DNA from 2 places in the Staphylococcus sp. B1(2026) genome. Region 2 is predicted to be linked to the other one. Evidence: riboswitches for the same ligand, from Rfam matches in the RefSeq annotation. Region 2 holds a riboswitch; the other holds the start of a gene.

Region 1 (11,721 bases), on a different contig from region 2:
TACACAAGATAATCAACATATGGATATTGCTGTTTATGGACCAGGTATTTCACCTCTAGCTCATCAAATAGATGAACGTGTTTCTATTTCACAATATTTACGATTTATTGATTTATATGAAGCGATTTATGAATCATACTTACAAAAATAGAATAGCCATTCGGCTATTCTATTTTTGTGTTTTTAATTGTGCAATACGTTTATCAATGTATGATTTAACAAAATTATTGACAGGTGTATCATTCGTTAAACGTTCTTTTTGATAATATAATTGTTGAATTTTTAAATCAATATGATATTGAGGTGTATTTTTGTTTTCTACAATTGGCTCAGCTTCCACAGTTAATGGAATAACTTTAGGTTCTTTTTTGTCTGAGCTAGGAGTAGGTTGAGAGGTGATTTCATCTAATTTTTCTATTTTTTTAACTTTGATGTCTGGAACGACTTCTTCTTCAGTCATTTCAATAATTTCAATAGGTTTTTCTATTCGATTCGATTTTTTAGGGAAAATCAGATGCGTTAAACCTAATAATAGATAAAATAAAGTGGTAGATATAATTGAGATGATAATAATTAATAAATCGTTATTATCAATCGTTTCAAATTCGCTAATTGGAAAGAAAGTGTATGATAATAAAACGATCGGTGTTAGTATCATAATAACTTTACTAGAAATATGGGTACTTAAATTATAGATGCGAATCCAATTTTGTAGAACAATCCATAAAAAAGCTATGACAGATAATCCAATAAAAATATAGAGACGATTAGCATCTGTAACATAAGGTTTGAAATAGTTGCTGATATCAAAGAAACGACCAATGATATAAAAAATTAAAAAAGTACTGACATAGTAAAATGCAATAAGTATTTCTTTCAAGTAACTTGCCTCCTTAGCGTAAATATATACTTAAAGATAGCATATTTCTTACTAACTAGCTAGTGAAAAGTATGGTGAATTAATGGAAATATAACATACACATAAATTATAAAAAATTTTGATACAAAGTCTTGAATTATTATGAACAAGGTCTTAGAATGAAATTAGGTAATAGATTTATTTATATCATAGGAGGATTCAAAAAGTGTCAAATTTATTCGATGAATTAGAACTTAAATTAGCAGGTAAAGAAGTACGTATCGTTTTACCAGAGGGAATGGACAGTCGCGTATTAACTGCAGCAGTAAAATTAGCTTCAACAGATTATGTTAAACCGATTGTTTTAGGTGATCAAGAAGAAATTGAAAAATTAGCAGCATCATTAAATTTATCTGTTGAAAATTTAGTGATTATTAATCCTAAAAAATATGAAGCATTTGATACATTAGTTGAAAAATTTGTTGAGCGTCGTAAAGGTAAAGCAACAGAAGAACAAGCGCGTGAATTATTATTAGATGAAAACTACTTCGGAACAATGTTAGTTTATGTTGGTGAAGCAGATGGTTTAGTATCAGGTGCTATCCATTCAACAGGAGACACTGTTCGTCCAGCTTTACAAATCATTAAAACAAAACCAGGTGTAAGCCGTACAAGTGGTGCTTTCATTATGGTACGTGGTGAAGAAAAATTAGTTTTCTCTGATTGTGCAATTAACCCACAATTAGAATCACAAGAACTAGCAGAAATTGCTATTGAAAGTATTAAAACAGCACGTAGTTTTTCAATTGATCCAAAAGTCGCAATGTTAAGTTACTCAACGGCTGGTTCAGCAAAAACTGAAGATGCTGAACGTGTACGCAAAGCAACAGAAATCGCACAATCATTAGCACCAGATGAAATTATTGACGGTGAAATTCAATTTGATGCGGCTTATGTACCAGAAGTAGCTGAACTTAAAGCACCATCATCACCTTTAAAAGGTGCAGCAACTGTGTATGTATTCCCAAGCTTAGAAGCAGGTAATATCGGTTATAAAATGGCACAACGCTTCGGTGGTTTTGAAGCCATTGGTCCTATTTTACAAGGTTTAAATGCACCAGTTAACGATTTATCTCGTGGATGTAGTGCTGAAGACGTTTATCGTTTATCATTAATTTCAGCAGTTCAATCATTAGAAAAATAATATTTATTTAATAGAATTTAATAAAAATACTCATGACTTTGATTTATTATTAATAATAGTGCGAAGATCATGGGTATTTTTTAATTTTCTGATTGTCAATTTTCAGTATTATTTGTTAAAATAGAAGAATAATTAAGGAGTCACTATGCAGAATATAAATTATTTCAATTATTTTAATTGGCGTTACATAGACCATTCATCATTAGGTTTAATCATGCCACCACTTAATTCATTTGCCTATGATGATACTTTTTGTGAAACAGTTGATGCTGATGATCAACAAGCAATCATTCGCTCATGGATTCATCAACATACCATTGTTTTAGGTACACAAGATACAAAGTTACCACATATTAAAGAAGGAATTGATTATTTAAAATCTCAAGGCTATGATGTCATTATTCGTAATTCAGGTGGGTTAGGCGTAGTCTTAGATGAAGGTGTGTTAAATATTTCGCTTATTTTTAATCATTATTATCGTCTAAGCATTGATGATGGTTATGATTTGATGTATCAAGTCGTTAAAACAATGTTAGCACCCTTTACGCAAGCTAAAATAGAAGCTAAAGAAATTGTACATTCCTATTGCCCAGGAAATTACGATTTAAGTATTGATGATAAAAAATTTGCCGGTATTTCACAAAGACGTATTCGACAAGGAATGGCGGTACAAATTTATTTATGTGTATCAGAATCAGGCAGTCAACGTGCTGAAATAATGCGCAATTTTTATCAGTATGCACGTCGAGATTTAGCTAATAATCCGCTACAATATCCAGATATTCATCCACAATGTATGGCATCATTAAATGAATTGCTCCATCAAAATTGGACAGCTTACGATATATTACAATTATTTTTATCAACATTGCAGGCACATAGTCAATATGTTAAAATGAGTCAGTTATCAAATGATGAGCAAATGATCTTTGAACAAAGAGAACAACGCGTACATCAAAGAAATGAAAAGTTAATGACAATGATTTATCAATAAATAAGGAGGCAACATGGAAGAAAAACAAAAGAATATTTATTACGTTTGTGATGAATGTTTAGGTGTTAATGTTAGAACACTAATTCCTAAAATACAAAAACTAGACTCAGAAGCAGAAATTATTGTTGGTTGTCAATCCATGTGTGGTCCGGGACGTACAAGAACTTTTGCGATAGTGAATAATCGACCAGTCATTGCTAAAGATGAAATTGAATTACTACCTAAAATCCAAAAAAGAATTGAAACAAAGCGCGACCCAGAAAAAGATGCTAAACATGCAGCGCGACAAGCAAAACGATTAGCTTTAGCAGAAAAGTTAAAAAAAGAACGTGAACAACAATTAAACTAAAAGAGGTCAAGTACCTCTTTTTATTTTATTAAGATAATAGAAGTGTTAATATAAAGAAAAGGGGGCGACAGCCATGGTACAATATCGTTTTCAAAAATTAGAAGAAGAAAAAGTATTTAAAGACCCTATTCATCAATATATTCGAATAAAAGAACGTTTATATTGGGATTTAATTAATACGAAAGAATTTCAACGTTTAAGAAGAATTAAGCAATTAGGTGTAACATCAATGACCTTTCATGGTGCAGAACATACAAGATTTGGACATAGTTTAGGCGTTTATGAAATTACTAGACGTATATTAGATGATAATTTATATCGTCGTCAAGTAGTTGATGCCAATGAGCGTTCAGTAGCATTATGTGCCGCATTATTACATGATGTAGGTCATGGCCCATTTTCGCATATGTTTGAAAAAATTTTTAATTCTGATCATGAAAATTTTACACAACAAATTATTTTAGGAGATACTGAGATTCATCAAGTGCTACTACAAGTTGATGCAAAGTTTCCACAACAAGTTGCTGATGTCATTAGTCATGAATATGATAATAAGTTAATTGTAGATTTGATATCTAGTCAAATAGATGCAGATAGAATGGATTATTTGCAAAGAGATGCTTATTATACAGGTGTTAATTATGGACAATTCGATATGGAACGTATTTTACGCTTAATGCGTGAAAAAGATGGACGTTTAGTCATTAAAGAAAGTGGTATACATGATATAGAAGATTATATTTTAGGACGTTATCAAATGTTCTGGCAAGTTTATTATCATGGTGTTAGTCGTGGTGTAGAAGCATTAATCACGAAATTATTTCAACGTGCTAAAGAGTTATATCATAGCAATTATCAATTTTTAATTCAACCTGATTATTTGATTCCATTTTTTATCAATAAGGTCACATTAGTAGACTATTTAGCTTTAGATGAAGTAGTCATGCAATATTATTTTATGACTTGGCAAAATGAATCAGATGCTATTTTAAGTGATTTAAGTCAACGCTATTTAACACGTCAATTATTTAAATTTAAAACGTATCAAACTAAAAGTGAACGTCAAACTTTAGCATGGCCAGATGATTCGATTGTGCAACAATTAACAGCATTATTTTTAAAAGTCGGTATAGATCCGAACTATTATTTAGCTGTAGATAGCGTAGAAAATTTTGCTTATCGTGCTTTAACAGATTCTAATATTCGTATTTTAATGAGAGATGATCAAATTTTAGAATTAAGTGAAGTGAGTGCTATTCTTCATGGTATAGTTAATCAATCAGCACAAGATGGTAAAATATTTTATCCTAAAAATATGATTTTAAAATTACCAGAAAGTGAAGAGAAACAACAAATTATTAAGTTGTTAGATATTCACAGTTTTAATAGAGAATAAATAAACTTTAATTTTACTAGCGTATGAAGTATAATTAAGTCATAGGATAGTTAAGATGTAAGGAGAAGATGATAATGATTAAATTTTATGAGTATCCAAAATGTACAACATGTAAAAAAGCTAAACAATGGTTAACTGAACATCAAATCGAATTCGAAGCAATTGATATGGTAGATAAAGTACCGAGTAAATCAACATTAAAAAAAATTATTAAATCTAGCGGTTTAGAATTCAAGAAATTTTTTAATACTTCAGGCATGAAGTATCGTGAATTAGGTTTAAAAGATAAATTACCCACATTATCAGATGCAGAAAAATTGGAATTATTAGCTTCTGACGGTATGTTAATTAAACGACCAATGGTAATTACAGAAAATCACGTATTATTAGGTTTTAAACAGGCACAATATGATGAAGTTTTCAATGCGCAAGCTAAATTTGAAGCGGATTTATTATTCTCTAAAGACCATGGTTGGTTAAAACAAATGGACAATCGTTATCGTTATGGGGTAACACAATATCAAGTAGATACATTAGGTTCAATTGTTTTTGTTGAATTACCTGAAGTTGGTCAAAAAGTTACAGCTAATGAGCCATTCGCTAATGTAGAATCTGTTAAAACAGTATCAGAATTATATGCACCAATCGATGGTGTCATTACAGCAGTTAATGAAGCACTTGAAATAACACCTTCATTAATTAGTAGCTCACCTTACGAAGCGGGTTGGGTTGTTGAGATTACACCTACATCAGAACAAGAAGTTGAACAATTATTAGATGTCACAGACTATAAAGATTTAACATCAGGTTTATAATAAAATGATGAAAGGAGTAGTAAACTGATCAGTTTACATACTCCTTTCATCATTTTATTATTATAGTTTGATATTAATGAGATTTAATAAGGTGCATTGCATTTTTATTTTGCTACGTGCTATAATTTATAGATACAAATTATATATAATTTGAATTTTATAACATGTAATGGTTGTTTTAAGGAGGGGATAATAATGATTAAAGTAGAAAATGTCACTAAAGTTTATAAGACGGATCATAATTATGTCACAGCAGTAAAGGATATTAGTCTTACTGTTAATAAAGGTGAAATCTTTGGTATTATTGGTTTTTCTGGTGCTGGAAAAAGTACATTAATTCGTCTATTAAATGGTTTAGAACAAGTGACTTCTGGACAAATTTTTATTGGTGAACAAGAAATTACGCATTTACCAAGAAGAGATTTGTTAAAAGCACGTCAGAAAATTGCCATGATTTTTCAACATTTTAATTTATTGTGGTCAAGAACAGTTGTAGAAAATATTGAATTTCCACTAGAGATTGCAGGTGTAGAGAAAGCACAACGTCATCAACGTGCATTAGAATTGGTACGTTTAGTTGGATTAGAAGGTAAAGAAAATGCTTATCCATCACAATTATCAGGTGGACAAAAACAGCGTGTAGGTATTGCACGTGCTTTGGCGAATGATCCAGATGTATTATTATGTGATGAAGCTACGAGTGCATTAGATCCTAAAACAACAGATGATATTTTAGATTTAATTTTAGATATTAATAAAAAAATGGGATTAACAGTCGTATTAATTACGCATGAAATGCATGTTATTAGTAAAATATGTCATCGTGTTGCAGTGATGGAAAAAGGTAAAATTGTTGAAATGGGTGAAGTGTTAGATGTCTTTAATCATCCTAAGCAAGATATTACAAAACGTTTTGTTAAAGAAGAAACAGACGAATTAAACATTGATGAAATGATGACATATTTAAATTTACAAGCAGGACAAGGCACGATTATTAAATTTATTTTTAATGGTGAAGCAATTGATAGTCCTACAATTTCTAAATTATCACGTCGTTACCGTGTAGATATTTCAATTTTACACGCTAAAGTTACAGCAACCTCAAAAGGTGGTTATGGTAGTATTATTGCCTTAGTTAATCACTCAACTTCAGAAAAATCTATAGTGCAACAAATGATTGACGATGTTAATACAGCAACAGGTATGAGCGCGGAGGTAATACGTTATGTTTAATTTATTAATAGCACAATCAGATACTTTGTTAGGTCGTTTACAAGAAATGTTGAGCTTTAAACATGTTCGTTGGGATGATTATTTAACAGCAGTCAATGAAACATTATATATGACTATTGTAGCAACAATCATTGTAGCGTTTTTAGGTTTAGCTTTAGGTTTGTTATTATTTTTAACTTCTGAAGGCAATGTCATGGAAAACAAAATTATTTATCAAGTTATTTCGCAAATAGTTAATATTTTCCGTTCAATTCCTTTTATTATTTTAATTGTTTTATTAATTCCATTTACTATTTTAATTGCTAAAACGATGATAGGTCCTAATGGTGCTCTACCAGCTTTAATTATTAGTGCTGCACCATTTTATGCTAGATTAGTTGAAATTGCATTAAAAGAAATACCAAAAGGTATTATTGAAGCAGCGGAATCGATGGGGGCATCAACATGGCGTATTATCGTTAAAGTACTTATTCCAGAATCTTTACCTGCTTTGATTTCAGGATTAACTGTAACAGCTATTGCTTTAATTAGTTCAACAGCTGTAGCGGCTGTTATTGGTGCGGGTGGTTTAGGTGGTTTAGCATATTTAGTCGGTTATACACGTAATCAAATTGATGTAACATTTTTAGCAACAATTTCGATATTAATTTTAGTATTTATTTTTCAAATTATCGGTGACCTATTAACAAAACGTGTAGATAAACGTTAATAGCTATTGCATTATGAATCATTATATGTTAAAGTACTAAGCAAGAATACAACTCTTATATTGAGTGGCGAAGGGACGTGCCCGATGAAGCCCGGCAACCTACGATAATTCGTAAGGTGCTAATTCACGCAAAGTCGTAGACTTTGATAGATAAGAGAATGGACGTGATGTATTAACGCCTTTTCTCTAATTATAGAGAAAAGGTGTTTTTATTTTCATTCAATGTAGAGTAAATATTCTTAATACATTTACTTGAAGGAGGACACATGAAACTAAGCAAAATTATCAAACAACTATTAATCAGTTCAGTAGTACTCATGTTAACAGCTTGTGGCTCAACAACACAAGAGAATAAAATTTCAGAAGATAAAACAATTACAGTTGTAGCCTCACCTGTACCTCATGCAGAAATTTTAGAGAAGGCTAAAACAATTTTAGAAAAAGAAGGTTACACTTTAAATATTAAAGTAGTGAATGATTATGTGACACCTAATGAAATTGTTGATCGTGGTGAAGCAGATGCCAATTATTTTCAACATACGCCTTATTTAGAAAAGTTTAATGAAGAACATAAAACGAATGAAGTAAGTGTCGGAAATGTACATATTGAACCCATGGCCATCTATTCTAAAAAATATCGATCAATTGAAGAATTACCAGAAGGCGCAACAATTTTAGCTTCAACAAGTATTGCTGATCAAGGTAGATTTTTAAGTTTCTTTACTAAAGCAGGTTTAGTTACCTTAAAAGAGGGTGTAGATCCTGTCAAAGCAACATTTGATGATATTAAAGAAAATAAAAAATATTTTAAATTTGAAGCGAAAATTGCACCTGAGTTATTAGTACAAACTTATCAAAATAATGAGAGCGATGCCGTCATTATTAACTCGAATTTCGCGATTGATGCTGGTTTAAATCCAACGACAGATTCAATTGCTTTAGAATCATCAGATTCTCCATATGCTAATTTATTAGCAGTGAAAAAAGGTAATGAAAATAATGAAAAAATTAAAAAATTAATTTCAGTATTACAAGATGAAGAAATAGCTAAATTTATTAAAGATACTTGGAAAGATGGATCGGTTATTCCAGCAAAATAATTGCTGAAATATATAAAATTAATTATTTGGAGGAAGAGAATATGAAATTCAATAAAATTATTAGACAGTTATTAATCGGTACGGCTGCCATTGCATTAGCTGCATGTGGATCAATAGCACAACAAAATGACACTAAAACAGAAGACAAAACAATTACTGTTGTTGCTTCACCAGCACCACATGCTGAAATTTTAGAAGAAGCAAAATCAATTTTAGAAAAAGAAGGCTATACTTTAAACATTAAAGTAGTGAATGATTATGTGACACCTAATGAAATTGTTGATCGTGGTGAAGCAGATGCTAATTATTTCCAACATACACCTTACTTAACTAAATTTAATGATGAGCATAAAACGAATGAAGTAAGTGTTGGTAATGTACATATTGAACCAATGGCCATCTATTCTAAAAAATATAAAAGTTTAGAAGAATTACCAGAAGGTGCAACAATTTTAGCATCAACAAATCCAGCAGAACAAGGTAGATTTTTAAGTTTCTTTACTAAAGTAGGTTTAGTAACATTAAAAGATGGTGTAGATCCAGTTAAAGCCACATTTGATGATATTAAAGATAATAAAAAGAACTTTAAATTTGAAGCACGTATTGCACCAGAATTATTAGTACAAACATATCAAAATAATGAAGGCGATGCAGTTATTATTAATTCAAATTTTGCAATTGATGCAGGTTTAAATCCAACAAAAGATTCAATTGCTTTAGAATCGTCAGATTCAGCGTATGCCAATTTAATCGCTGTTAAAAAAGGTAATGAAAATAATGAAAAAATTAAAAAATTAGTTTCAGTATTACAAAGTGATGAAATAGCTAAATTTATCGCTGATAAATGGAAAGATGGTTCTGTAATACCAGCAAAATAATATGATACAATGAGTGTGATAAAGAAAAGAACACATAGATTTTCTCTTTCTTTATCACACTTATTTTAAATTTTTTTACCTTAATAATGGAAAAATATAGTAATACATTGTAATATTAAGTAAATCCATTTTATGTTCAAGAGAGGAGGGATATGATGAAAATTATTATTTCAGATATTCATGGTTGTTATTATACTATGCAAAAATTACTAAACAAACTTAATTTCAAACCACAATCAGATACTTTAATTTGTTTAGGGGATATGTGTGATCGAGGTAAGTATACTAATAAGGTTTGGCAATTTTTCAAGTCACTTCAAGAAAAATATAGTCAGCATATTGTATTAATGGGAAATCATGAAAATATGTTTTTATTAGCAGTAGACGAAGCCATGTACAGTCAAAGTAAAGAAGAACTTAGAAAAACACATTATTTAAAAAATGGTGGTTTATCAACTTTAAAATCATTTTATCCACAAGCCACGGAAGAACAAAGTCGTCAATATTTTAGGCAATTTGCAATAGAATATAAGCAATATCGTCAATGGTTAAAAGGCTTGCGTCTTAAATATGAAGATAATCAATTTTATTATGTACATGCAGGAGTAGATTTTAATCAAACTTATCAAAAACAAAGTGTACGAGACTTAATTTGGATACGAGAACCCTTTTTAAGTACTAATCAATCATATGATAAACCAGTTGTACATGGTCATACGCCTGTACAAGACGCACCATTCTATGAACATTTATCAAATAGAATTAATATAGATGGTGGTTGTGTTTATGGGGGCGTATTAATAGCTTTAGTCGTTGATGAACAAAATCAATTGTCATTTGTCACACAAACATATCAACAAGAAGATATAGACTGTTGAATTATAAATAGAAGTAAAGAGGTGATTGTATGAAAATTACAGTACTATCTGATCAAGTACAAGTTGAAAATTATGTAGCAAAATTATTGTTAGATCAAGTTAAAACAAATGGTGAAAGTATTTTAGGACTAGCAACAGGCGGTACGATGGTACCAATTTATCATCAACTTATTCAACAAAGTCAGCAACAACAAGTAGATTTTTCACAAGTCACAACAATTAATTTAGACGAGTATGTAGGTTTAGCAGCAGAAGATGAACAAAGTTATCATTATTATATGAAACATTTATTATTTGATGAGTTACAAATTACCAATTATCATTTACCCAAAGGTGATGCCTTTGACTTACAAGCACAATGTAATAATTATGAAAACTTAATTAAGTCTTTTGGAGGTGTAGATTTGCAATTATTAGGAATAGGAGAAAATGGTCACATTGCATTTAATGAACCAGGTACTTCTTTCGACTCATACACACATATTGTAGATTTATCTCCATCTACGATTAAAGCAAATGCTAGATTTTTTGATGGTCAAACGAGTAAGGTGCCAACACAAGCAATTACAATGGGAATAAAAACAATTTTATCAGCTCAAAAAATTATACTTGTTGCCATAGGTGTTAATAAAGCAAATATTATGAAACAATTGTTACAATTACAAGTACCAAATGAATCCATACCTGCCAGTAGTTTACTGAATCATAAAAATGTAGAAATCGTTATGGATCAAGCAGCAGCAAAATTATTATAATAGAAAAACTTAAGGATAGAATTTATTCTTAAGTTTTTTATTTTACAACAAATAAAAGTTTAATTTATATCACGTTTTTTAGATTAAAAACATACAGTATAGGCTTAAGTTCACAGAAATGTCACAAATAACTTCATTTCCATAAGGTATTGAGAATGATTATCATTTATAATAGGGAGGTATATAAATATATTTTAATAAGGAGAATATAATGAAAAAAATAACAAAACGTTTTTTAGTTACATCTTTATCAGTAACAATGTTATTGTCTCAAAGTTTAGTTATAACACCTGACATGACTTTAGCAGTTGATGAAACAACAACGACGGGTTTAATAGATAATACAATATATAAATTACAATTAACAGGAGATGGTTGGACAAAAGAAGATGCAGAAAACTATTTTGCTACTTATGTTAAGAAGGATGTTCAAATAATAGAGCGTCAAGGTCAGAAGGTTATTGCAGTGACAATACTAGGAGATAGTCCATTTGATTCGGATAATGTATTTTATGCAGGTAGTCAATTAGCAGAATTAAGTGAAGATAAAA
Region 2 (11,721 bases):
CCAATCCAATCGTGATTGATGAAAATCATGGTAAGACATCTCTTGAAAAAATTTCGTTTGACTACCACGAAATGTAAAAATAGCTACTGTTTGATTAATAATATAACACGATACTTCTAAACCACTTGTCATCTCATCACCATTAATCATCTCAATATGTGGTGTGAAATTAGTACGTTCATAATACTGATACAGCCCTTGTGCTAATAAACAACAAACTTTATCTGATAATTGATCTTTATCATATTCTAATTGTGCTAACTGTAGTAACAATAAGTCACTTGTTATTTTAATTTCTTCAAATGGCTCAGTTTCAACTAAACACGTCTCTAAACTTTGCATAATTTGTCGTTTTTGTTGCTCTAAACTAATTTTATTGAAATACTGTTGATACCATTGTTCTAATTTTTCAATAAATAAACTATTTGAAATAAATACTTTTTCATTAATTAATAGATCCAGTGCTTCACTTGCAGCATCATTATTTAAATCGTGCTGAATATGTCCTACAATATCATAATGATTATTTTGTTGATAATTCAAAATATATTGTGGTAATAAAATAGATAAATTCAATTGTTTTTGCACACTTAAATATTGTAATATTAATTGATCAAGTCCCACTACTATCTCTTCTCCTCTATTTTTTCTTATTCTATCATAATTTAAAACTTAATCATAACTATTTATATTTTAGACTAACCATGTTAAAATAATATTTGATACGGTATAGCAATATAAGGAGGAATTTATGGACAATCATATTTCAGGAACGGTCACATTTTTAAAAGTGGTCGAAAATTTAGGCTCAAGTTACTTATTACATAGTGAAAATGGTGATGAAGTAACTTTAAATGCTTCAGAGATTTCACAAGACGATGATCTACAAATTGGTGAAGAATATTCTTTTTTTGTTTATCCTTCTCGTAGTGGCAAATTATTTGCGACAAGTGAAGTACCGAACATATTAGTTGATCGTTATGATTGGGCCAAAGTCATCAAAGTAGATCGTGATGGTGTTGCATTAGATATAGGTATTCCTCGAGAAGTTATTGTCCCTTGGGAAGATTTACCTAAACTTAAAGAAGTGTGGCCAGAGCAAGGTGATTATATTTTAGTTTGTTTACGAACAGATTATCACGGACAATTATTTGCACGTCTTGCCAGCGAAGGTATTGTTGATGATTTATATGCTAAAGCTGATGAATCAATGATGAATAAAACATTATCAGCAAGACCTTATCGATTATTACGTGTCGGTAGTTTCTTATTAAGTAAAGAGGGTTATAAAATCTTCGTTCACGAATCAGAACGTGAAAGCGAGCCCCGCTTAGGACAAGAAGTAGAAGTTCGTATTATTGGTGCTAAACCGACTGGGGAACTAAATGGTTCATTTTTACCCCGTGCACATGAACGTTTAGATGATGATGCAACAGTAATTTATAATTATTTAATTGCACATGAAGGTGTAATGGATTTAACAGATAAATCAGCACCTGAAGATATCAAAGAAATTTTTAATATGAGTAAAGCAAGTTTTAAACGTGCTTTAGGTCGATTAATGAAAAATAAAAAAATTCTTCAACATAATGGTCAAACAAAAATTATTAACTATTAAAAAATAAGAGGTTAGAAAAACAAACTCGTTTTTCTAACCTCTCTTTCTCTATTTATTGCGTCGATAATATAAAACAAATAAATAACTTAAACTAGTAACGATAGAAATAGATAAGCCTAAATAAAATCCTGGACTGACATAATTCATTGTAATACGATGCTGACCTTGTTCCATTTTTAATCCCATAAAACCACCATGTACAGTTAAGGCATTTACAGGTTGTCCATCTACTTTAATATTCCATCCTTTATTATTAGGAATAGCTAAAAATAAAATTTGTTTTTTAGGATTAGTCACTGTAACAGCATATTTATTATCACTTAAAACTTCATTACTTGTTTCAATATGACGTTGTTGTTGAATTGCTTGATAAATCTTTTGAGATTGATTCCAAAAAACCAATGCATTATTGTCTTTATTATTGACATCAAAACTATATTGACCTTTATTTACTTTAATGCGTAACACACTTCCTTTATGATAAGGAATAGCAAATGTTCTCCCCTCTCTTGAAAATGAAGTGACTTCTTGTTGATTATATTCAATATTATCAATTGTATAAGTTACGCCTTCAGTATTAGCTACATACATTTCACCATCATTCGTAAATGGTGCCAATTTAAAAATCATATCATGATCAATATTAACACGTTGATTAAGTTGATCATAATGTACTTTTTTACCTTGTTGAATAATAGATTGACTATAAGCAATAATTTCTTGTGTTAATGGTGCTTGATAGCTAGCGTAATTAAAATGTTTTATTTGTTGATATGTTAAGACAAGTGCTTGATTTAAAATATTATCTCGTACAATAGCAGGTGTTTTTAGCAATTGTTCTGATGTTATAGCATATGGAAATTGTTGCACATAACCTAACTGATATTGATCATTATAAATATGTAAATTTTTTGTTGATTGCGTTAAAGTAAATCCAACAGGAATATAATTAATATCCAATTGATTTGTAACCATACCACTTATATTTAATAACATATTATTATGTTGATTCCAACGAAATGCACGCGTCCATGATGTATATGGCGCTTGTTCAAGTTGTTCTGACCAATTATAAAAATCATTTGTTTGGCTATTATATAATGAATGATACAATCTTGGTTGATTAATGTTAAAAGCTAAACCTAAATTATAAAAAAGTGCGGTATCATCTGCAATTGCAGTATCTAAATAAATTCTTTGTTGATCAGTGATTAAATTATTTTGTTTTAATTCATTCACTTGTTTTTGAATCATTTTTACCCCTTGTAATCTTGGCCAGTCCTCTACATTAGTAAATTGACCTGAAGAAGATTGTGTAATAAACAAAATAAAATTAAAGATACTTTGAAACATTACAACTAATATAATTAATCGCATTTTAACTTTTATCACTGCATTACAACTTAAAATGTAAAAGGCAGTAATTCCAATAATAGCTGTAGGAATAACATTGGCATAAATGAAAATTTGTTTTGATTCTGCTGATTGATATAAATCGACTTCTTGATAATACTGTAAAAATACAATTGTAAAAACAATAAACAATACAAAACTATATTTAAAATATTTAACCTCTAGTAATTCAATATGTTCAATACTGTAAGCTAACACGATAGCTATAAATAATACGATAATATAACTCCAACGAAATGTAACATTACCAAAACCACTGACAGCACTGTTTAATACTGGTACACAGTAAATAACTAATAATAGACCAGCAAACATACTCATCAATGTTAAATAACGTTTACTCAATAATTTAAACAATTGTGGTAATAAAAAGATCAGTAAAATACTCGAATACAAACTCAATGATTGCCATTTATTAGATAATTCATAAAACCATTCTTGTGCTTCAATAGCTGATGGTGGATATAATAAACTGACAAAAGCTTGCCATAATAACATAAGTACTTTATTAATTGTTGTTAATTCCCAAGCTTCTTTAAATTGCCCTACACGTGGATTAGTTAACAATTGATATACGGTCGGTAAAAAACTGACCATTGCTATCAATAAGCCGACTAAATAACACCCAATATACTTACTATAAAATCTAAAGAATTTCTTACTATTGAAAGGTTTAATCATTAAATATCTAAAAGCAATATAGATACTTATAAAAATAGATAAACTAAATGAAAAATATAAATTGATTGCTAATAAAATAGCAATAACTATAGGTAAATAGCGCCATTTATTTTCTTTAATTGCTTTATCAATCATTAAAATTAATAAAGGAACAAAGCAAAAATAATCATTGAAATGATTATACCAATAATTCATAATAGCAGGTCCACTAGCTACATAAGCTAAAGTTCCAACCATTAATGCTGCTAAACGTTGCACACCCATATAAGTTAATAAACGTAACATAAAATAAGCCATAACGATATATTTAGCAATATTAGCAATTAACATCGCATGTATAATCATTTCTTTAGGAAACAATACAATAAACCAAGCAAACGGACTAAATAAATAGTAGAATGTATTTGCACCATAGAAATTATTACCTAATAAACTATTCCATGTCCAGAATACAAAATGACCTGAGTGCAATTTTTCCCATGCATCTCGGTAAAACACCATTTGTTGTTGATACATATCACTATAAGTAATTAATGTAAAATGATTGCTAACTATCCAATAACTATGTCCTAAAAGAATAACAATTGATATTAATATCAATGCCTGTTTAGAGGATGAGTATGATTTAAACTTAGACATAATAATCTCTCTTTTCTATATATTATTGATATATTATAGCATGATTTCAATATAATACCTATCATCTTACCATTAAAATTCTGTTCTGTATCTTTATTTATTTTCTTTAATAATTCCTGTTTGATATGCCTTTAATAAATGAATTAACGCAGCTGCTTGTTGCTGCAACTCATCCCCAATATCTGTATCTTTAATACGTTTTCTCACTAAAGTTTTATCTACTAATCGACGTGTAGAAACAATATCTTGTTCATTTAAAATAGCCGCTTCTTTTGTAGTAAAAGGTTGATGTGAAATTAATTGTATGCCGAAAGAATTATAAATTAAAGTATAACCTGCTAGACCAGTCGTTGATTGATAAGCTTTAGAAAAGCCTCCATCTATCACAATTAATTTATTATTTGCTTTAATGGGTGTTTCACCTTTTTTCTCTTTAACAGGTGTATGACCATTAATAATATGACTTTCTTCATCATGTAAACCAAATTCATTTAAAATTTTTATACACAATGCTTCTGTATCTCTCAAATAGTAGTATTTATTTTTCTTTTCAATATGTGTCGTTTTATCTTGAATAAAATAACGTTCAAATGTTGTCATCTCTTTTTTTCCAAATAAGGGTGAGGCTTTCCCTGTCCATAAATACCAAGCTAAATCTTTAAATACTGGCTCATGATTTTCTCGATTATAGTAAGCTTGTCGAATAATTTTATCAAATTCATCAAATAACGCTCTACCTGCATAATGTTGCCCACCTATTTCAAAAGACATAAAACTGCCATCTTCGTTTAACGGCACACAGCCATGATACAATAAATTATTATTGTAAACTGTGTACATACTACCTTTAGCTATTAAAAATGAAATATGTCTACTTAATTTATCACTATTCATAAACGATAAAGTTAAACGTTCAATAACATTTTGCTCTGCTTGATTTAATACATACGGTTGTTTAGGATCAATTGTCGGAAAATGATGATCTAGTAAAGGATGCGTCATATTATTTAATTCGATTGTGCCTTTTTGATAATCAATTTTATCTAACAACCTTCTATTCATCATTTGAAAGCTAGGTTGTCTCATAATGGCTTGACCTTCTAATTTAAATTGAATTATTGCAATTGCTTTATGCATTCTCGCAATTTGTTTGATTTCATCCTTTGAATATTGTTCTGACATAGTTAATTTAGGTAAAAATTGTTGGCACTCATCCTCTTTATAATATTGCTCCGCTAAAGCTAACAATGGGCGAATAGAAATACCATAATGATTCTCTACTATATCTAAATTATCATATCTTGCACAAATTCTTAAAACATTGGCAACACATAATTCTGAACCACTTGCTGCACCTATCCATAATATATCATGATTACCCCACTGAATATCTACTGAATGATGTTGCATTAATTCTTCCATAATTTTGTCTGGATAAGGTCCACGGTCATAAATATCTCCTACAATATGTAAATGATTAACTACCAGTCGTTGAATTAATTGACATAAAGCAATGATAAAACTACGTGTACGTCCTAAATTAATCACATTAACTAAAATATTATCATAGTACTCTGTTTTCTCATCAGTTTCTTGCCATTTATATAACAATTCTTCGATAATATACGCAAAATCTTTAGGTAATGCTTTTCTAACTTTAGAACGTGTATATTTACGTGCAACAAATGCTGTTAATTCAATTAATCGCAATAAAGTTATTCTTTGCCATTCTATCAACTCGTTTTTATCACTTATTTCCAATTTAATTTGATTATATTTTTCATGTGGATAATAAACTAATGTAGAGAAACTATTAATTTCTTTAGTAGATAGTCTATCTTTAAATATTTCTTTTATTTTTTCTTTAATAACACCTGAACCATTTTTTATAACATGTTGAAAAGCTTCATATTCACCATGAATATCACTTAAAAAATGTTCTGTTGGTTTAGGTAAAGATAAAATGGCCTGTAAATTAATAATTTCTTGTGCAGTTGCTTCTATAGTTGGATACTTTTTAGCAAGTAATGATAAATATTGTTGATTATAATCCATAAAAATTCCTCCTCTAATAATTTGCAAGCGTTTTCTTATGAGTATATATTATCACAGATAATAGATGAAATAAATAAAAATAAGCTCATGATTATATTTATCATGAACTTATTTCTTATTATTGTTTATTATTTAAATATTGTTGAATTTTATCAGAAAAGGCATAACCACCTACTAATAATACAAGTAATACTGACCAGAAAATTGAATTCCATGCAAATGAATGTGGGAAATCATGTGGTAAAATATGTACTGCTTCGTGTGCTAATGTAATAACAACTAATTTAACACCTACCCAAGCAACAATTAAAAATGCTGATAATTCTAAACCAGGTTTATCTGCTAATAATTTAATGAACGCATTAGCTGCATAACGCATTAAAACAATACCCATAATACCACCAATGAACATTACTGCAAATTGTCCACCATTAATACCACCTACAGAAAAATCACCTACTTTAGGTAAAGTCACTGCAATTGCAACAGCAGCCAGCATTGAATCAATAGCAAAGGCTAAATCTGCTATATTAACCTTAATAACAGTAACCCAAAAACTATCTCCTGATTGTTTGCCATCTTCTTCATCATGACCAACTTTCAAAAATTTATAAGTATGTGCTAACCCAACATATAGTAAGTAAGCAGCACCTAATGCTTGAATCCACCATAATTCTACTAAAATAGTAATTAAAAATAATGCACCAAATCGTAAGATAACTGCACCTAATAACCCATAAAATAAAGCTTTTTTCTGTTCTTCTTTATTTAAATGTTTTACCATAACAGCCATAACAATAGCATTATCTGCTGATAACAAACCTTCTAAAAAAACTAATACAATTAAAATCCATCCGTATGCTAAAACTGTTGATAACATATTTTTCCTCCTTAAAAATATTACACAAATATAAAAGACCTTTGCCAATAATGGCAAAGGTCTCACTAAGCATGAATATGCTGCTATCACCGATGATATAATCATGTAATGACGACAATAGCATTATCTAAATAAATAGATAACCAGTTACTCCCCCTTGACTTGGGAATTTTATATTTAATACTTAATAAGTATAACAAGTTAATAAAACTTTGTCTATATCTTTACATTCAATGTTACAATTGATTTAATGCTGCTTTAATTACTTCTACTTTATCTGTTTGTTCCCAAGGTAATTCAACATCTGTACGTCCAAAATGACCGTATGCTGCTGTTTGTTGATAAATAGGACGACGTAAATCTAACATTTTAATAATTCCAGCTGGACGCAAATCAAAATTCTGACGTATAACTTCTATTAATTGTTTATCTGATACTTTACCAGTACCAAAAGTATCAATTAAAATGGATACAGGTTCGGATACACCTATTGCATAAGCTAATTGAATTTCAACTTTATCTGCTAAACCAGCTGCAACAATATTTTTAGCCACATAACGTGCAGCATAAGCACCTGAACGATCAACTTTTGTTGCATCTTTACCAGAAAAAGCACCACCACCATGTCTAGCATAACCACCATATGTATCCACTATAATTTTTCTACCTGTCAATCCAGCATCTCCAACAGGACCACCTATAATAAATCGTCCAGTAGGATTAATAAAATATTTTGTTTCATCATCTAATAAATTTTTAGGCACTACTTTATCAATAACTTCACGATGAATATCTTTATGCAATTGTTCTTGGCTAATATTTTCATCATGTTGTGTAGAAATAACAATAGTATCTACACGCAAAGGTTGATTATTTTCATCATATTCAATAGTTACTTGTGTTTTACCATCTGGTCTTAAGTAAGTTAATTGTTGATTTTTTCTAACTTCTGTTAAACGACGAGATAATTGATGTGCTAAAGCAATAGGTAAAGGTAAATATTCAGGTGTTTCATTACTAGCATAACCAAACATGATACCTTGGTCACCTGCACCAATAGCTTCAATTTCTTGATCTGATAATTGACCTTGTCTTGCTTCAAGAGATTGATCTACACCCATTGCAATATCTGGTGATTGTTCATCAATAGCAGTTAATACAGCAATCGAATTACCATCATAGCCTAATGCACTATGATTATAACCAATCTCATTAATTGTTTTTCTCACAATTTTTTGTAAATCTATAATCGCTGTTGTTGTAATTTCTCCAGTTAATAATGCCAAACCTGTTGTAACAGATGTTTCACAAGCCACACGTGCTTGTGGATCTTGTGCTAAAATTGCATCTAATACTGCATCTGAAATTTGATCTGCAATTTTATCTGGATGTCCTTCAGTAACTGATTCTGAAGTGAATAATTTTTTGATTGTCATAATATCCTCCTAATAACTAAAAATAAAAAAACCTCATGTAAATAAATTAATATTTATCCACATAAGGCAGTACGTACTATTATGCCTCTTATCGTTCAAAGCAAAACTTTGCTAAGGATAGCACCTTCCGTAATTTACGGGGTTGCTGGGTTTCATTGGGCCTATTCCCTCCACCAACTCTGGATAAGATTAACTTACTCTGCATATTATAAGTAACTCTTTTTCAGTTGTCAACTGATATCTTTCAATCTAAAAATTTTATTTTGTTGAATTTCTATAACGAATTGTAAAAGGCAATATCACATGATTTTCTTCATCTTGTGAAATTTTACTACCTTCTAATTTTTCTAATTTTTCTTTATCAATTAATTTAGTTAATAAACGCATTGATACTGCACCAATATCATAAATTGGTTGCGCTACTGAAGATACTTTTGGTCTTACCATATTAACTAATTTTGTATTATTAAATGAAATCACTTCAAAATTTTCTGGTACACTTCTATTATTATCTTGTACACTATGTACAAATGCTAAAGCAACTTCATCGTTTAAAACCACAGCAGCATCAACACCAGCTTTGGCTAAAGTAGGATACACTTCAATACCATCATTATAAGTATGACATGTATCATATACATATTTTTGATTAAATTTAATATTTTTATCCATTAAAGCATCTTTATAACCTGCTAAAATTTGTTGACAAACAACATTTTTATTCGAATCAATTGCTAAAGCAATTTTACGGTTACCATTATTAATTAATTTTAAAGTTGCTTCTTTAGCTGCTGCTTGATAATCAATATTCACTGAAGGTAATACTTTTTCACTATCTGAAGTGGCTGCTAATACAACCGGTATCGTACCATTAGTAAATAACTGTGTTAATTTAGGAGATAAAGCACCTCCTAAATAAACAATACCATCAACTTGTTTACTTACTAATGTTTGATAAATTTCTAATTCGTTATCACTATCTTGATCTGAATTCGTTAACATAACATTATACTTAAACATTCTAGCAATATCTTCAATACCACGTGCCAGTTCAGCATTAAAGAAATTAGAAATATCAGGTATAATCACACCTACTGTTGTTGTTTTTTTACTTGCTAAACCTCGAGCTACTGCATTAGGTGTATAGCCTAGTCTTTCAATGACGTCCATAACACGTTGACGTGTTGCTGCTTTAACATTAGGGTTATTATTTACTACACGTGATACTGTTGCCATTGACACTTTTGCTTCGCGTGCAACATCATAAATTGTAACAGTCATAATTGTTCTCCTTTACATTTTATAAATTAAAATCTCTATCATTAGTTTTATTATCAATATTTTTTCTTCTTGTAACCGTTTCATATAACATAATAACATGTTTTCATCTATTTTCACAAGTATATAGTTTTATTTTTCAAAACTATTTCCTCGAGATTATAAAATAAAATGTTTCAGAGCGTATTAACTTCTCTAAAACATTTTATTTGCAATTATTATTTTTTATAATTTTTATAAAGATAATATATAACAGCCAAAATCATTGTTAATACAAACCAAATTGCTAGCAAGATGATGATAATGACTAACCATTCCGACCAATTAGATATATTTAAAATAAATAATTTTACTTTTTGACTATCAAATATAATATTCATAACAATCTTAAATACAATAAATAACAAAACTAATTTCGAACTTTTAATAAAACATTGTAAAAAACTCATTGATTTACCTCCATAAAGAAAAAGTATGGACGATTATCGCCCATACTCACTATTTTGCGTTGTTTTCTCCCCAACAATCAATATTAGTTAAATCCGAACTAATATTTTTAATTTCAAATATTGGATTTTTTCCTGCTTTACGTTGTTTTAAATAATCAACAGTTGTTGAATAAACAACATGACTAAGGCTTAAAATTGCAATTAAATTAATTGTAGTAATCAATGCCATAAAGAAGTCACCAATATTCCACACTAAATCTAATTGTACAACTGAACCAAAATAAATAACAAGAACAGCTAAAACACGAAATGCTTGTAGAGCAATTTTACTATCTGTTAAATATTTAATGTTTGTTTCACCATAGAAATAATTACCAATGATTGTACTATAAGCTAATAAAAATACTGAAAATGTTAATAATGAACCACCTATCGTACCTAAGTGATGAATTAACGCTGTTTGTGTTAATTTAATACCTGATAATGCAGATTCACCATATTCTAAACCTGGGTATAATAAAATCATAAAGGCTGTTGCTGAACAAACAATCCAAGTATCAAAATATACACCCAAGGCTTGAATTAAACCTTGTTTTACTGGATGAGATACTGAAGCAGTTGCTGCAGCATGTGGTGCTGACCCCTCACCAGCTTCATTTGAAAATAAACCACGTTTAATACCTAAAAACATTGCAGTTGCGGCACCAATAGAACCACCTGCAAATTGTTCTATACCAAAAGCACCCTTAATGATCATCATCATCACATGTGGCACATGTGTAATATTCATGATAATAACAAGTAAAGCCATTGCTAAGTAAACAATTGCTAATAATGGCACAAACCATTCTGTGAATTTTGCAATACGGTGAACACCACCAAAAATAATTACTGCTGTTAAAATTGCTAACACAATACCAATAATATGTGTAGGCACATGATAAATCTCTAATGATTGCGCAATTGTATTTGCTTGAATAGAACTATAAGAAATAGCAAAAGTAATTGTAATTAATACTGCAAAGATAACACTTAACCATTTTTGATTTAAACCACGTTCTATATAATAAGCTGGTCCACCAATAAATGCGCCTGTTTCAGGATCACGTTTTTTATAAATTTGAGCTAATGTCGCTTCAATAAAGGCAGATGATGCACCTAAACCAGCCATTACCCACATCCAAAATACAGCACCTGGACCTCCCATAGAGATAGCAATGGCAACACCTACGATATTACCTGTTCCTACTCGAGAAGCTGCAGAAATTGTAA

The links. Region 2 has a riboswitch for S-adenosylmethionine ahead of metK (methionine adenosyltransferase). Riboswitches for the same ligand answer to the same signal wherever they lie in the genome.
Region 1: linked by a shared signal. The riboswitch ahead of AC5EAH_RS04815 (MetQ/NlpA family ABC transporter substrate-binding protein) and the one ahead of metK (methionine adenosyltransferase) in region 2 are both predicted to bind S-adenosylmethionine.

The regions. Positions count from the first base shown of each region.
Region 1 is NZ_JBZXTS010000021.1:5,582-17,302, reverse strand. It holds gene AC5EAH_RS04865 (ArgE/DapE family deacylase) at 1-151, shown strand, start outside; gene AC5EAH_RS04860 (hypothetical protein) at 170-880, opposite strand; gene pta (phosphate acetyltransferase) at 1,086-2,063, shown strand; gene AC5EAH_RS04850 (lipoate--protein ligase family protein) at 2,209-3,057, shown strand; gene AC5EAH_RS04845 (YuzB family protein) at 3,071-3,406, shown strand; gene AC5EAH_RS04840 (HD domain-containing protein) at 3,480-4,802, shown strand; partial or broken gene AC5EAH_RS04835 (arsenate reductase family protein) at 4,877-5,212, shown strand; partial or broken gene gcvH (glycine cleavage system protein GcvH) at 5,249-5,617, shown strand; gene AC5EAH_RS04825 (methionine ABC transporter ATP-binding protein) at 5,813-6,850, shown strand; gene AC5EAH_RS04820 (methionine ABC transporter permease) at 6,843-7,559, shown strand; SAM riboswitch class I at 7,612-7,716, shown strand; gene AC5EAH_RS04815 (MetQ/NlpA family ABC transporter substrate-binding protein) at 7,826-8,659, shown strand; gene AC5EAH_RS04810 (MetQ/NlpA family ABC transporter substrate-binding protein) at 8,701-9,537, shown strand; gene AC5EAH_RS04805 (metallophosphoesterase family protein) at 9,693-10,415, shown strand; gene nagB (glucosamine-6-phosphate deaminase) at 10,445-11,170, shown strand; partial or broken gene AC5EAH_RS04795 (NEAT domain-containing protein) at 11,382-11,721, shown strand, end outside.
Region 2 is NZ_JBZXTS010000005.1:32,574-44,294, reverse strand. It holds gene AC5EAH_RS01920 (DUF6792 domain-containing protein) at 1-624, opposite strand, end outside; gene AC5EAH_RS01915 (CvfB family protein) at 752-1,618, shown strand; gene AC5EAH_RS01910 (YfhO family protein) at 1,667-4,351, opposite strand; gene AC5EAH_RS01905 (fructose-1,6-bisphosphatase) at 4,445-6,406, opposite strand; gene AC5EAH_RS01900 (TerC family protein) at 6,525-7,286, opposite strand; yybP-ykoY riboswitch at 7,282-7,454, opposite strand; gene metK (methionine adenosyltransferase) at 7,523-8,722, opposite strand; SAM riboswitch class I at 8,808-8,912, opposite strand; gene AC5EAH_RS01890 (LacI family DNA-binding transcriptional regulator) at 8,981-10,003, opposite strand; gene AC5EAH_RS01885 (hypothetical protein) at 10,219-10,449, opposite strand; gene AC5EAH_RS01880 (alanine/glycine:cation symporter family protein) at 10,499-11,721, opposite strand, start outside.